Regions from separate parts of the Anaerostipes hadrus ATCC 29173 genome, predicted to be linked through region 1. Evidence: riboswitches for the same ligand, from Rfam matches in the RefSeq annotation. Region 1 holds a riboswitch; each other region holds the start of a gene.

Region 1 (4,249 bases):
CTGAGTGGCAGATTACTGAATACCTCTTTATCTGGTAAATACATGTAGATATAATAATCCCTTTGTTTCAGCATGATACCATAGCATCCAGTTCCTTTATTCTTCAGATGAAAGATATGCCGACTATCTGTATGCTTCTTCATTTTCTGAATAATCTCATTGTCTGCGACATCCTGTGCCAATAATTTCTCATCGTTACTGGCAATAATCTTCCCTTTGTCTGCAACGATGATCGTCCCGTCTTTCTCAGTATTGTACCCCTTTAAAAGACTCTGGATCGTTAAAGTATAATTTCTGATAAATCTCGGAGATGTGTAATAGTAAACTGCAACGATCCCTGGGGCATCTTTTCTGGCGCAGGCTGCGATATCGATACGTGATCCATCTCCTCTGACAATCCGTTCTGAATAAGATCTTTCTTTATATCCTGTGTAATCCATGATGATATCTTTTTGCAGATAATCAATCATCTCATCCATCAAACCTTCATCCATACTGTATTCACAGACTTTCTTTCCTTCTTCATCCAATACAAGAATACCATCCACCCAGAGTGACTGCAGATTCTCTTTCAGAAACTTTCGGTCTAACTGCTTTCTATTCTTTACTTCCATATCAATATTTGTACTCATCTGTCTGGCATTTTCGATCGCACGAAGGAGACTTTTTGATTCTGAAGATTCATTATAATGAGTATAGGTTGAGCACTGTACTTTGACATAGTTTACAATCTCCACCATTCTTTTCTCAGCTTCGTTTTTTTCCGTATGAAAAAAACAAAAAATTGCAGTGACAAACATACAGATGCCAAGCAAACCAACAACTATCCAGAATCGTTTTGCTTTTTCTCTTCCATTAATATCCAAGATCATCCACCTCCAAATATTTCTCTGGATCATCCATATATTTTTTTATGATCTTCAGGGAGGTACCATCCTTGTGCATTTCTTCCAGCTTCTGTTTCATCTGCTCGCAGATTCCTCTGTCATCATTCTTTGCAAAAGCAGCTCCTATCCCGACGACCATCAATGGTTCCTTCAGAATGCGGAAGCTTGTATCATAATCTTTCATATACTGAATGATGGATTCCTCATGCACAGCCACAGCATCCACATACCCTTTTCCCAGAAATGTATAGATCAATTCCCTGTGTCCAAGACTGATCAGATTGCCAAGTTTTGGAATTCTCTTATCTGTCCGCTTCAGAAAGATACCTTCCGGTTTGGTTGTAGACTGGACTGCAAGATTCTTTCCTTTCAGATCACTCAATTTATGAATGTCACTGTTCTCATTTACAGCAACCACCTGACGGCTTGCTATATATGGTCCGGCCCAACGATAATCGTTAAGTCGCCCTTCCATTGAAAAACATCCCATGATACAATCAATTTTCCCACTTTCTACCAGCTCTTTTTTCTTTTCCCAATTGATCTGAACGATCTCCGTCTTATACCCCATCCTTCTGAATGCTTCCGTTGCCAGTTCAACATCTATACCTGTCGGGATACCATCCTCATTCAGGAAATTATAAGGCGGATAATTGTCACTTCCAATTTTTATAACAGGTTTTTTTGTTGTGTCAGACACTTTATCTGCCTTATCACATCCTGCCAAAGTTGCCATTAACATAGAAAATATCAATACAACAGTAAAAATTTTTCTTTTTTTCATCTTATAACCTCATTTTTATATCTCATCCTTATGAAATAAAACAGCACTGCCACACAGACAGTGCCTATCATTTTCTACAACCGGCTGCCATTTTACAGGCCCTTTAGCTTTGCGTCACAGACTTTCGTCTGTTTTGCTTAGAATCTTTCTTTAATTATACCATGATAATGTCAGTATCAAAAGTAAAAAATATAAATCTAGCTCCAATAATCCGTCTCGTATTCCATTCCAATATTCCGAGTCTTAAACACTGGATCCTCTCCATTTTTCTTCTGCTTTTCATAATCCTCCAATGCTTTCAGTGCTGTATTTGACAAAATCAAGATCACTGGAATATTGATCAGTGCCATAACTCCCATCAAAACATCTGAAATATTCCAAAGCATAGAAACTTCCATTCCTGCACCAATGAACACAACCAGTGCAGATACTATACGAAATCCTTTCATGAATGTCTTTGATGGCTGTCCTTTGTGGATATAATTTAACAAGTTATCACAATAAAAACAATTCCCAAGAAGTGTTGTAAATGCAAACAATACCATCGCTACTGTGATAAAGAGTGGTCCGAAGTTTCCTAAGGATTCATGCAGTGCTGCCTGTACCCATGGTGCCCCCTGTAATTCTTGCGCAGGGGCGATTCCTGATGACAAACACATCATGGCTGTTGCTGTGCATAAAAGCAGGGTATCAATGAATACGGATAACATCTGTACTAAACCCTGTTTGATTGGATGACTTACTTGTGCGGATGCAGAAGCATTTGGTGCTGATCCAATACCTGCTTCATTGGAGTACAGACCTCTTCTGATTCCCTGCATCATAGCTGATCCTGCAAATGCACCAAAAATTGCTTTGAAATCAAATGCTTCGCTGATGATCTTTGAAAATACAACTGGCAGATATGCACGGTTGATGATCATAACGATCACAGAGATCAGAATATATGCAACCCCCATAGCTGGCACTAATGTAGATGTTACTTTTACAATTCTTGATCCCCCGCCTAAGAGACACCATCCTGTGATCACTGCAAGAATTCCTCCGATGATCCATGGCGTCCATTTTACATCATAAAATGAGAATCCTGAAAATGTAGATTGTAAATTATAAGATGCGAGCATATTAAATCCAAATGCATACGTTGCGATCATGGAAATACAGAATATGATCGCTAATGGTCTGCAGTGAAGTGCTGCTTCAATGTAATATGCCGGTCCTCCGTAACATTCTCCATCTTTTCCTTTTCTCTTATAAATCTGTGCCAGCGTACTTTCGATCAGTGCGGATGCACTTCCGATGATCGCAATGATCCACATCCAGAATACAGAGCCAAATCCTCCAATGCAGATAGCTGACGATACTCCAATGATATTTCCTGTTCCAACTCGTGATGCGGTAGATACCATTAATGCCTGAAACGATGATACTCCATTTTCATCTTCTGGCTTTTCTACAACGGCTTTGCAGGCATCTTTAAATAATCTCATCTGTGGCAGTTTTGTACGGATCGTAAAATAGATTCCCGCTCCGATCAACAGTATTACTAGCAATTTACTGTACATAAAAGTACTGATGCTGTCAATGATGATTCCTAACATAAATTCTCTCCTTGTACGATATTCTCGTATAATAATCTGGATCAATAGTTACAATTTTTATTGCAGCTACTTTAATTCAACAGAAAAATAGACAGTCCCTGCCTGAGGGACTGCCCATTCATTTTAAAAGTATGCGATTTTACTGTCTGCGTCGTTTTTGTATCTTATGATATAATCGCGATTTTCAGAATTCTGATAAATGATGAATATCCCGTTTTCCTGCCGTCTGTCGGCAGAAAGGTCCGTTGAACCTTCTTCGTATGGCTTCAGAAGCTTTCGCTGCTGGTTTAAAAACCTATCTGTTATTATAATAACTCATTCGTATTGATTACGCAATTACAATTATCACTTGGCCATGATTTTCTGAGTGCCGCATAGGAGATCAGAAAGTTGGCAAACCAGCCAGCTGGTACAGCGAGCCAGACAAATGCAATACCAAAACGCGGTGCAAAAATCAAAGCAACTGACAAGCGGATCGCAAGATTTACCATGTTAGCAACAAGAAATGGTCGCATGATCCCAAGACCGCGAAGGACTCCATCTGTTGCCATCTTGATTCCCATGAAGGTGAAGAAATAACCGAGCCATCTCATATAATTTCCAGACACCTGATATGCTAAAGCAGTTCCATCTTTCCCTAGGAACAGTGAAGAAATCTGGGTATGCAAGGATTCGATGATCATGAAAGCAAGGATTGCGAAACATATATCTAACACCAATGCAGCATGGTATCCCTTTTTGATACGTTCGATCTTCTTTGCACCAAGATTCTGAGAAACATACGGCGAAACTGCATTACCAATGGATACAAATATCAATGAAAAAACATTTTCTACTCTCATCGTTGCTGAATATCCTGCAAGTGCCTGTGTACCGAATGGATTCACAACTGCCTGTACGATCATCATGCCAATTGACACTGTGGACTGCTGAAGAACTGACGGTACAGCAATTTGAAGCATAGAATGTAACTCCTG
Region 2 (4,249 bases), 1.2 Mb from region 1:
ATATCTACGTGGATCACAGCAGCACTTCGCAATGAACAGTTCTTTTCACTTGCGGAATTAAATCGGGCTATCAGAAAAAAACTTTTGACTTTTAACCAAAAACTCTTTCAAAAAAAGGAAGGTAGCCGGTTGGAGCTATTCCTTGAAAATGAAAAGCCTTTGCTATCCCCATTACCTGCTACCCGTTTTGAACTAAGCGACTGGAAAACCGCCACAGTTCAGTTCAATTATCACATATCTGTGGATAAAATGCTATATTCAGTTCCTTATGAATACATCAAAAAGAAAGTTGATGTAAAAATAACAGATAATACAGTTGAGATCTTTTATAATCACAATCGTATTGCTTCTCATCGTCGACTAAAAGGACGTCCGGGTCAATACAGTACTGTTACAGCACATATGCCAGAGGATCATCAGAAATATCTTGAATGGAATGGTGATCGTTTCCGTAAATGGGCTGAACAGATTGGAATAAATACATATCATGCAGTCAATGCAATCTTAACCTCCAAACGTGTGGAGCAGCAAACCTACCGAAGTTGTATGGGATTACTGAAGCTTGCTGAAAAGTACTCTGATACTTTATTGGAAGCTGCTTGTAAAAAAGCCTTATCCTATACTTCGTCACCGAGTTATAAGAGCATTAAAAACATTCTTGTGACCAGTTCAAAAAAACTGAAATCGGAAGCTGATCATACAGAATCCACACACAAAGCACACGGCATCACAAGAGGTGCTGATTATTATCGGAGGTAAATAACTATGACAAATCAAAGCACAATTGATAAATTAATTGAAATGCGACTTAGCTGCATGGCAGATTCATTTCGTAATCAGTTGAATGATCCTGAATTTAACGAAGTTCCTTTTGAAGACCGGTTCGGTATGATTGTAGATATCGAATATAATAACCGAAAAAGTAATCGATTAAAGAGACTGATCAAAAAAGCTGAGTTTGATCAGCCAGATGCAAGTATCATGGATGTCGATTATACATCCGGACGTAAACTGAACAAGGAATTGATCACTCGTCTTGCTACATGTGAATATATATCTGAACATAGAAATATCTTTATCACAGGTGCAACTGGTTGCGGAAAAACGTACATGGCATGTGCCTTTGGTATGGAAGCATGTAAACAATATTTTAATACCAAGTATGTTCGGTTACCTGATCTTTTGATTGATCTTGAGCTGGCTCGTGACAATGGCAATTACAAAAAGATCATGGCTAAATATGCAAATCCAGTTCTTCTTATTTTAGATGAATGGCTTTTATTAAAGCCAACTGAATCAGAACAAAGAGATATTTTTGAACTTTTACACAGAAGACGTAAAAAATCATCTACCATCTTTTGTTCTCAGTATGAATTTGAAGAATGGTATGATCAACTTGGAGGTTCAGACAGTCCATTGGCAGATGCTATATTAGATCGTATTGCATATGACAGTTATCGGATCAATATCAGAGGTATTGATATTGAACATGATATTTCTATGCGCGAAGTTTACGGATTAGATAAATCATTACGCGAGTAAACTCGCAGATATTATAGTGGCTCACTCCGCCTGGACAGATGGCTCAGTCTAAACTGGACAGGCGGCTCTGCCGCATAAGAATATTCACACTATAAATGATGAATGAGCTTTATATGAAAAAATGTTAGGTTTTTAGGATTCATCGATTTAGATTTTTTATGAAGTAAAATATGTGTAGATTTTTTTAAAAATTATTGACGTGCGGAAAATCGTGTGGTAAGGTCTTTTGAAGAAAGAGATTATTTTAAAAGCAAACCTGTTGAAAGGTAGGGGCGCAAAGCCAGAAGGGACTAAAGTCAGAAAGCTTGACCATGTCAGCCGGTTGCCATTGTTTCCATATCATCATAATATATGGAAAAGATGTTTGAACAGAAGGGATTCCGATACCTTTTATATTATATAAATGTGTGATTTTAGAGAAATATAGTAGGGACACTGGCAGATTTTGGCAAGTGTCCTTTTTGCATGCAAAAATGGGTAACAAAACTAGCAGGGACAGGTTTTCTGTATACAGATAAAAGCAAGATGAAGAAGGCATAAGACGGAGAGAGGATTTTTATAAAATGAAAAATTATGAAGACAAAATATATTCCTTAGGTGAGACTGTAACGAGGCAGACACAGGCCATGTCACAGGCCGTACAGAAAACACTGGAAAATAATGGCGGGGTAGGTATAATGACAGGATCTTATGACCAAAACCTGTCTATTTTGTCTGTGAATAATCTGCTGTTGCATAGTACAGGATATACATTCGACACTTTCATGGAACAGACAAAAGGCTCATTGAGAAACTTCTTTTATGACGAGGAAGATATACTGGAGCGAGACCGTTTTTTGCAGCTTCACGGAACAGGGAAGCACAGATTCTTGCAGCAGACGGTACAGTGAATAATGTACGGCTTTGTAAAGAGGATGCGACAGATGAGGCGGGCAGACAGATCTGGGTTATGTCCGTACAGGTCAACTGGGATCATGTAAATTTGGCACTGCTCAATGAGGCTATCTATTCCGGCTTCTGGTATTTTGACTGTGACAAAAACAGTGAGATTGTGAATGCAAACTGGAGTCATGAATTCCGAAAAATGCTCGGCTATCATGATACTCTGGACTTTCCGAATAAACTGGAATCCTGGTCAGATCTTCTGCATCCACAGGATAAAGAAAGAGTAATGATGCAGCTTCAGGCGGCAATTAAGGATAAGACGAACCAGATAAAATACCAGGTAGAGTATCGTATGAAAATGAAGGATAATCAATACCAGTGGTTTCGGGCATCGGCAGAAGTAATACGCCGTCTGGATGGTTCTGCCAGCAGGATTGCCGGGATTTTTATTAACATTGATGCGGAGAAAAAAGAAATCATGCAGGCACAAAAATCTGCTGCTTTCCACCGGGCTTTTACGAAAGCAGATCTGTGCGAGTATTATGTGAATCTGGAAGCGAATACTTTTGATACCTTTAAGGTTGAACCGTCCCTGATGACAGTTTTTGAACAGAGTCGTACATGGGATGAACTGATCCGACATTTTGTGGATTCCTATGTTGTGGAGACAGATAAGAAGGCGGTATCCTCTTTTTACGACCGTGGTTATATTGCAGAAAGGCTGAAGGGTCTGGAAACCGAATTGGCTTTAGAGTGCCGTATCACTCTGAATGGAGAAGAACGATGGGTCCGCAATGTGGTCATACGTGGCGAAATAGAGGATTCAGAATATGCCATGATCTTTCTGCGTGATATCACAGAGGCAAAGGTGGAGAGTGCGCGGCATCTGCAGATGGCAGCGGATAATGCTTCCATGGAGCAGCTGATTCAGAGTATTGTGCGTCTGGTTGACCGCTTTGTTGTCTGTGATCTGGAAAATGACAGATATGAATTCTACAATCTGAATGGACAGATGATATATAAACCTCTGGGATTTTATCATGATTTTCAGATGCAGGTTCTTGAAAAATATAAGACACTGGAACCATTGGAAGCTATAGATATCCTGATAGCCCCGGATAATATTCGGAAAAAACTGAAAAGTGAAAATGATATTTATAAGTTTGAGTATTGCAGCATGGATGAAAAGACTTATAAAATCGCTTCTTATATTCCTTTGGAATGGAAGAATGGAAAGCTGGAAAAGGTATTGCTGGCATCCATGGATGTGACACAGGAGAAGAAAGCAGAGATTGAATCCCGTCAGGCACTGAAAGAGGCTTATCGGTCTGCAGAAAACGCAAATCGTGCGAAAACAGAATTCCTTTCCAATATGTCCCATGATATCCGGACACCAATGAATGCCATTGTGGGTCTGACGGCAATAGCAGGAGCAAATATTGAGAGTCAGGACAGAGTTATTGAATGTCTCAGCAAGATTACAGAATCAAGCCGTCATCTGCTGGGGCTGATCAATGAAGTATTGGATATGGCACGTATTGAAAGTGGAAAAATGACACTGGCACAGGAAGATTTCAATCTGTCAGATCTGGTAGATAATCTTATTACAATTACGAAACCGGTGCTTGATGAACATAAACATAATTTTGATATACACATCAATCATATTGAACATGAGGCTGTCTGTGGTGACAGCTTGAGGATTCAGCAGGTATTTGTGAATCTGATGAGTAATGCAATCAAGTATACACCGGATGGTGGAAATATTACTTTTTCGATAGAGGAAAAGCCAAATGGATTTTCAGAACTTGGATGCTATGAA
Region 3 (4,249 bases), 1.4 Mb from region 1:
TCTGAACATCTTGATATTCCAGTTATCTCTTATGCAGAAGACATTAAAATTGACGGTGACAGCGTAGTTGTACAGCGTCAGTATGAAGATAGATACCACATCTTAAAAGCTAAAATGCCTTGCTTAGTTACAGCATTAGCTGAATTAAACGAGCCAAGATATATGACTCCAGGTGGAATTTTTGATGCATATGATGCAGAAGTAACTGTTTGGGGAAGAAAAGACCTTAAAGATGTAGAGGATTCTAACCTTGGTCTTGCTGGATCTCCAACTAAGATCGCAAAAGCATCTGACAAAGTAAGAAAAGGTGCTGGAGAAAAAGTTACACTTGATCCAGAAGAAGCAGTAGATTATATCATGGATAAATTAGCTGAAAAACATGTAATTTAGTGAAAAGGAAAAGTGGTGAATAAAATGGGTTTAGAAGAATATAGAGGCGTATACGTCTTTGCACAGCAGGTAGATAACGAATTAAGCGGAATCGCATTCGAATTACTTGGAAAAGCAAAAGACTTAGCAAAAGACTTAGATACAGACGTAACTGCTGTTCTTGTAGGTTCTGACGTTAAAGGATTAGTAGATGATCTTGCAAAATACGGTGCTGATAAAGTTATCGTAGTTGACGATCCAGAATTAAAAGAATACAGAACAGAACCATATACACATGCATTAGCATCTGTGATCAATGAATACAAACCAGAGATCATGTTAGTTGGTGCGACAGCAATCGGTCGTGACCTTGGACCTCGTGTATCTGCACGTGTTCAGACAGGTTTAACAGCTGACTGTACAGTTCTTGAAATCGGTGATTTCCCATTAAGAGCAATCCCAGGAAAAGAACAGAAACACAATCAGTTATTAATGACTCGTCCAGCATTCGGTGGAAATACGATCGCAACAATCGCTTGCCCAGACAACAGACCTCAGATGGCAACAGTTCGTCCTGGTGTTATGCAGAAGATTGATCCTATTGAAGGAGCAAAAGCTGAAGTTATCGAATACAATCCTGGATTTACTCCAGACAACAAATACGTTGAAATCATGGATATCGTTAAATCTGTTACAGATACAGTAGATATCATGGATGCTAAGATCTTAGTATCTGGTGGACGTGGAGTTGGAGAAGAAGGATTTGGAATGTTAAAAGAATTAGCTGAAGTTCTCGGAGGAGAAGTAAGCTGTTCTCGTGCCGTTGTTGATAACGGATGGCAGCCAAGAGATATCCAGGTTGGACAGACAGGAAAAACTGTACGTCCTAACGTATACTTCGCAATTGGTATTTCTGGAGCAATCCAGCACGTTGCAGGTATGGAAGAATCTGATATCATCGTTGCAATCAACAAAGATGAAACAGCTCCTATCTTTGATGTAGCTGATTACGGAATTGTTGGAGACTTAAACAAGATCGTTCCAGCTTTAACAGAAAAATTAAGAGCAGTTGTTAAATAATCATTTTTTGAGAATTTAATTTTTAAAGAGTCCGCGGATCAATACTTCCGCGGACTTTATGTATTGTTAAAAATAATTGACAGATTATGGAAAGTGTGATATTCTATATGCATAGTTAAAAGTTCATATTTATTCATAGGGCAAACCTGTTGAAAGACAGGGACGCAAAGTCAGAAGGGTCTAAGGTCTTATTGGACTATGACAGCCGGTTGCCACATTTAGCATTAAGGGAATGTGATATGGGTATTTAATCCAGATAGAGGCAGCCGTTATAGAAGAGATAATTCTATGAATGGTTTTTTGGTGTCAGGAAGTAGGGAGCCAGATAATAGAATCTGCCATACCGAGAGAATATCAGAAGTTGGTCCTATTAGAATATGAAATTTTATGTTTTCCACAGATTTTATTTGTGAAGGGCTTCACAGTAAGATTACCGGCAAGGGGTTGCCGATTCTTCATTGGTGGGAATACATGGGGATTTTTCATATTAGAAGAAGTCATGGTGTAGGGAACCATGACTTTTTATTTTCGTAGAAGAATTCTGTATAGCAGGATTCTTTCTTTTTGCGTAAAAATGATCGATATGATAAAATGATACACAATGGATAAAACAAAAAGGAGACAATCAATCATGGAACATATACAGAAAGATGATATTATTATCAGAAAAGGAATTTTACATATTTTGGACAGCCACACAGGATATCTTGGCTTATCCAGTCAGCTTTTGGAGATGGGACCAGATTTAATGGAATTTGTCAGAGGACATATTTTTAAGATCATGGAAAGTGATGATGCAAAAAGATGTCAGTTCAATGGAAGTGTTTCGCCAGTATTAAGTTTGTTAGAGAGCATGGAAGAATCAGATGATGAGAGCTTTATAGAGGCGACAAGAGTTTTAGGAGAAAATCTGTTTGATATCATGTGTGATAGTGTAACGATTCCTGCAGCGGATCTTCTTTGTGTGACTTTTCAGGTACAAAGTGTAATTCATATCGCACTGCTTAAGATGAATTACAAAGTGACTTATGTACATCGAGAAGAGGAAGATGCAGAAGCAAATGATATCGTGAAACAAAGAGTTATGCCAACGGATTCGGCAAAGCTTACAGAAGCAGTGATCATCGATCTGACAGAATACAAAGTACGTCTTGTAGAGAAAAAGTATGAGATGTTGAACGGGGATAAGATCAACTATCTTTCTGAGAGATTCTTACAATGCTATGCAGATCTGGCACCAAAGAAGAAATTTCAGATTCTAAATAAAGTTATTAACGATATAAACAACCATTATCCAGAAGATGGGATTGCGAAACGTTTGGACATGAAAAGCCGATTAAGAGAAGAATTTACGGAAAATCAGGCGTTTAAGGTGAATGAGATCGGGGATAAACTATTTGGAAATCATCAAGGTAAGAAGCAGGAATTTGATGAGAAGATTGAACGATATGATATGCAATATGATACATTTACAGTAGCAAAAGAAAATACAGTCAAGAAACTGGAATATCAGATGTTAGAGACGGATACAGGAATTGAGATCAAGATTCCGATGGAAGAATATAATACCAAAGATAATGTTGAGATCATTGAAGAGCCAGGCGGAGGCAGTACGATCATCATTAAGAATATAGAAAATGTAAAAATTAAATAATCAAATAAAAATCCCGAATCTGTAAAAGGTCCGGGATTTTTATTTGGTTTGGAAAATTTAAAAAACAATTATTAAAATAATTGATTGTTAGCTTATTTGTTGGATCTTCTCCAGATATGAGCAGTTTCCGCATCTTTGATCAGCTGATCTCTGAAATCTGGATGAGCGATATTGATCAAGGCTTCTGCACGTTCCCATGTAGACTTACCTTTTAAGTTTGCCATACCATATTCTGTAACGATGTAATGAGCATTCGAACGAGTATCTGTAACGACAGATCCATTATGTAATGTAGGAAGGATTCTTGAGAATGTTTCCCCTTTCTTATTTGTGAAAGTAGAAGATAAGCATACAAAACTCTTTCCACCATTAGATAAGTAAGCACCCATAACGAAATCAAGCTGTCCACCGGCACCACTGATCTGACGGATTCCTGAAGACTCAGCACTAATCTGTCCATATAAGTCAACATCTACCGCATTGTTGATAGAGATAAAGTTATCGATAGATGAAATCGTAGCGATGCTGTTTGTATAATCAACAGGAGCGCTCATGCACTCTGGGTTATCATTTAAATAATCATATAATTTTTTTGTACCTGCTGCGAAAGCATAAGTCTGACGGTAACGGTCGATGTTCTTGTGAGCACCTGTGATCTTACCGGCTTTTGCAATATCAACGAAAGCATCAACATACATTTCTGTATGAACACCAAGATCTTTTAAATCGGATTCTGCGATCAAAGATCCTACAGCGTTAGGCATACCACCGATTCCAAGCTGTAAGCAGGCTCCGTCAGGAATCTGATCAACGATCAGTCTTGCAACTGCCTGATCCACTTCTGTAGCAGCTCCGCCACCACCTAATTCGTCAATAGCAGGATTGTTTCCTTCAACGATCATGTCAACTTTGGAAATATGGATACCTTCTTCGAAACCACCAAGGCAACGAGGCATATTTTCATTAACTTCGACGATAACGCATTTTGCTTTTTCAAGCATAGCTGCTGTATGAGAAGCACTTGGACCAAAGTTAAAATATCCATGAGCATCCATAGGTGCAACCTGCATCATAACAACATCTGTTCCTGGAAGACAATCACGGTAATAGCTTGGTAATTCAGAATAACGGATCGGAGCGTAGAAA

Evidence for each region. Region 1 has a riboswitch for cyclic di-GMP ahead of QUE18_RS01465 (substrate-binding periplasmic protein). Riboswitches for the same ligand answer to the same signal wherever they lie in the genome.
Region 2: another riboswitch for cyclic di-GMP. It lies ahead of QUE18_RS07480 (hypothetical protein); the one in region 1 lies ahead of QUE18_RS01465 (substrate-binding periplasmic protein).
Region 3: another riboswitch for cyclic di-GMP. It lies ahead of QUE18_RS08485 (nucleoid-associated protein); the one in region 1 lies ahead of QUE18_RS01465 (substrate-binding periplasmic protein).

Annotation. Positions count from the first base shown of each region.
Region 1 is NZ_AP028031.1:306,740-310,988, reverse strand. It holds gene QUE18_RS01470 (hybrid sensor histidine kinase/response regulator) at 1-872, opposite strand, end outside; gene QUE18_RS01465 (substrate-binding periplasmic protein) at 856-1,671, opposite strand; cyclic di-GMP riboswitch class I at 1,744-1,819, opposite strand; gene QUE18_RS01460 (alanine/glycine:cation symporter family protein) at 1,869-3,272, opposite strand; gene QUE18_RS01455 (MATE family efflux transporter) at 3,578-4,249, opposite strand, start outside.
Region 2 is NZ_AP028031.1:1,527,575-1,531,823, reverse strand. It holds gene istA (IS21 family transposase) at 1-759, shown strand, start outside; gene istB (IS21-like element helper ATPase IstB) at 766-1,542, shown strand; cyclic di-GMP riboswitch class I at 1,782-1,872, shown strand; gene QUE18_RS07480 (hypothetical protein) at 2,106-2,432, shown strand; gene QUE18_RS07475 (hybrid sensor histidine kinase/response regulator) at 2,429-4,249, shown strand, end outside.
Region 3 is NZ_AP028031.1:1,733,617-1,737,865, reverse strand. It holds gene QUE18_RS08495 (electron transfer flavoprotein subunit beta/FixA family protein) at 1-390, shown strand, start outside; gene QUE18_RS08490 (electron transfer flavoprotein subunit alpha/FixB family protein) at 415-1,449, shown strand; cyclic di-GMP riboswitch class I at 1,579-1,666, shown strand; gene QUE18_RS08485 (nucleoid-associated protein) at 2,081-3,103, shown strand; gene QUE18_RS08480 (butyryl-CoA:acetate CoA-transferase) at 3,196-4,249, opposite strand, start outside.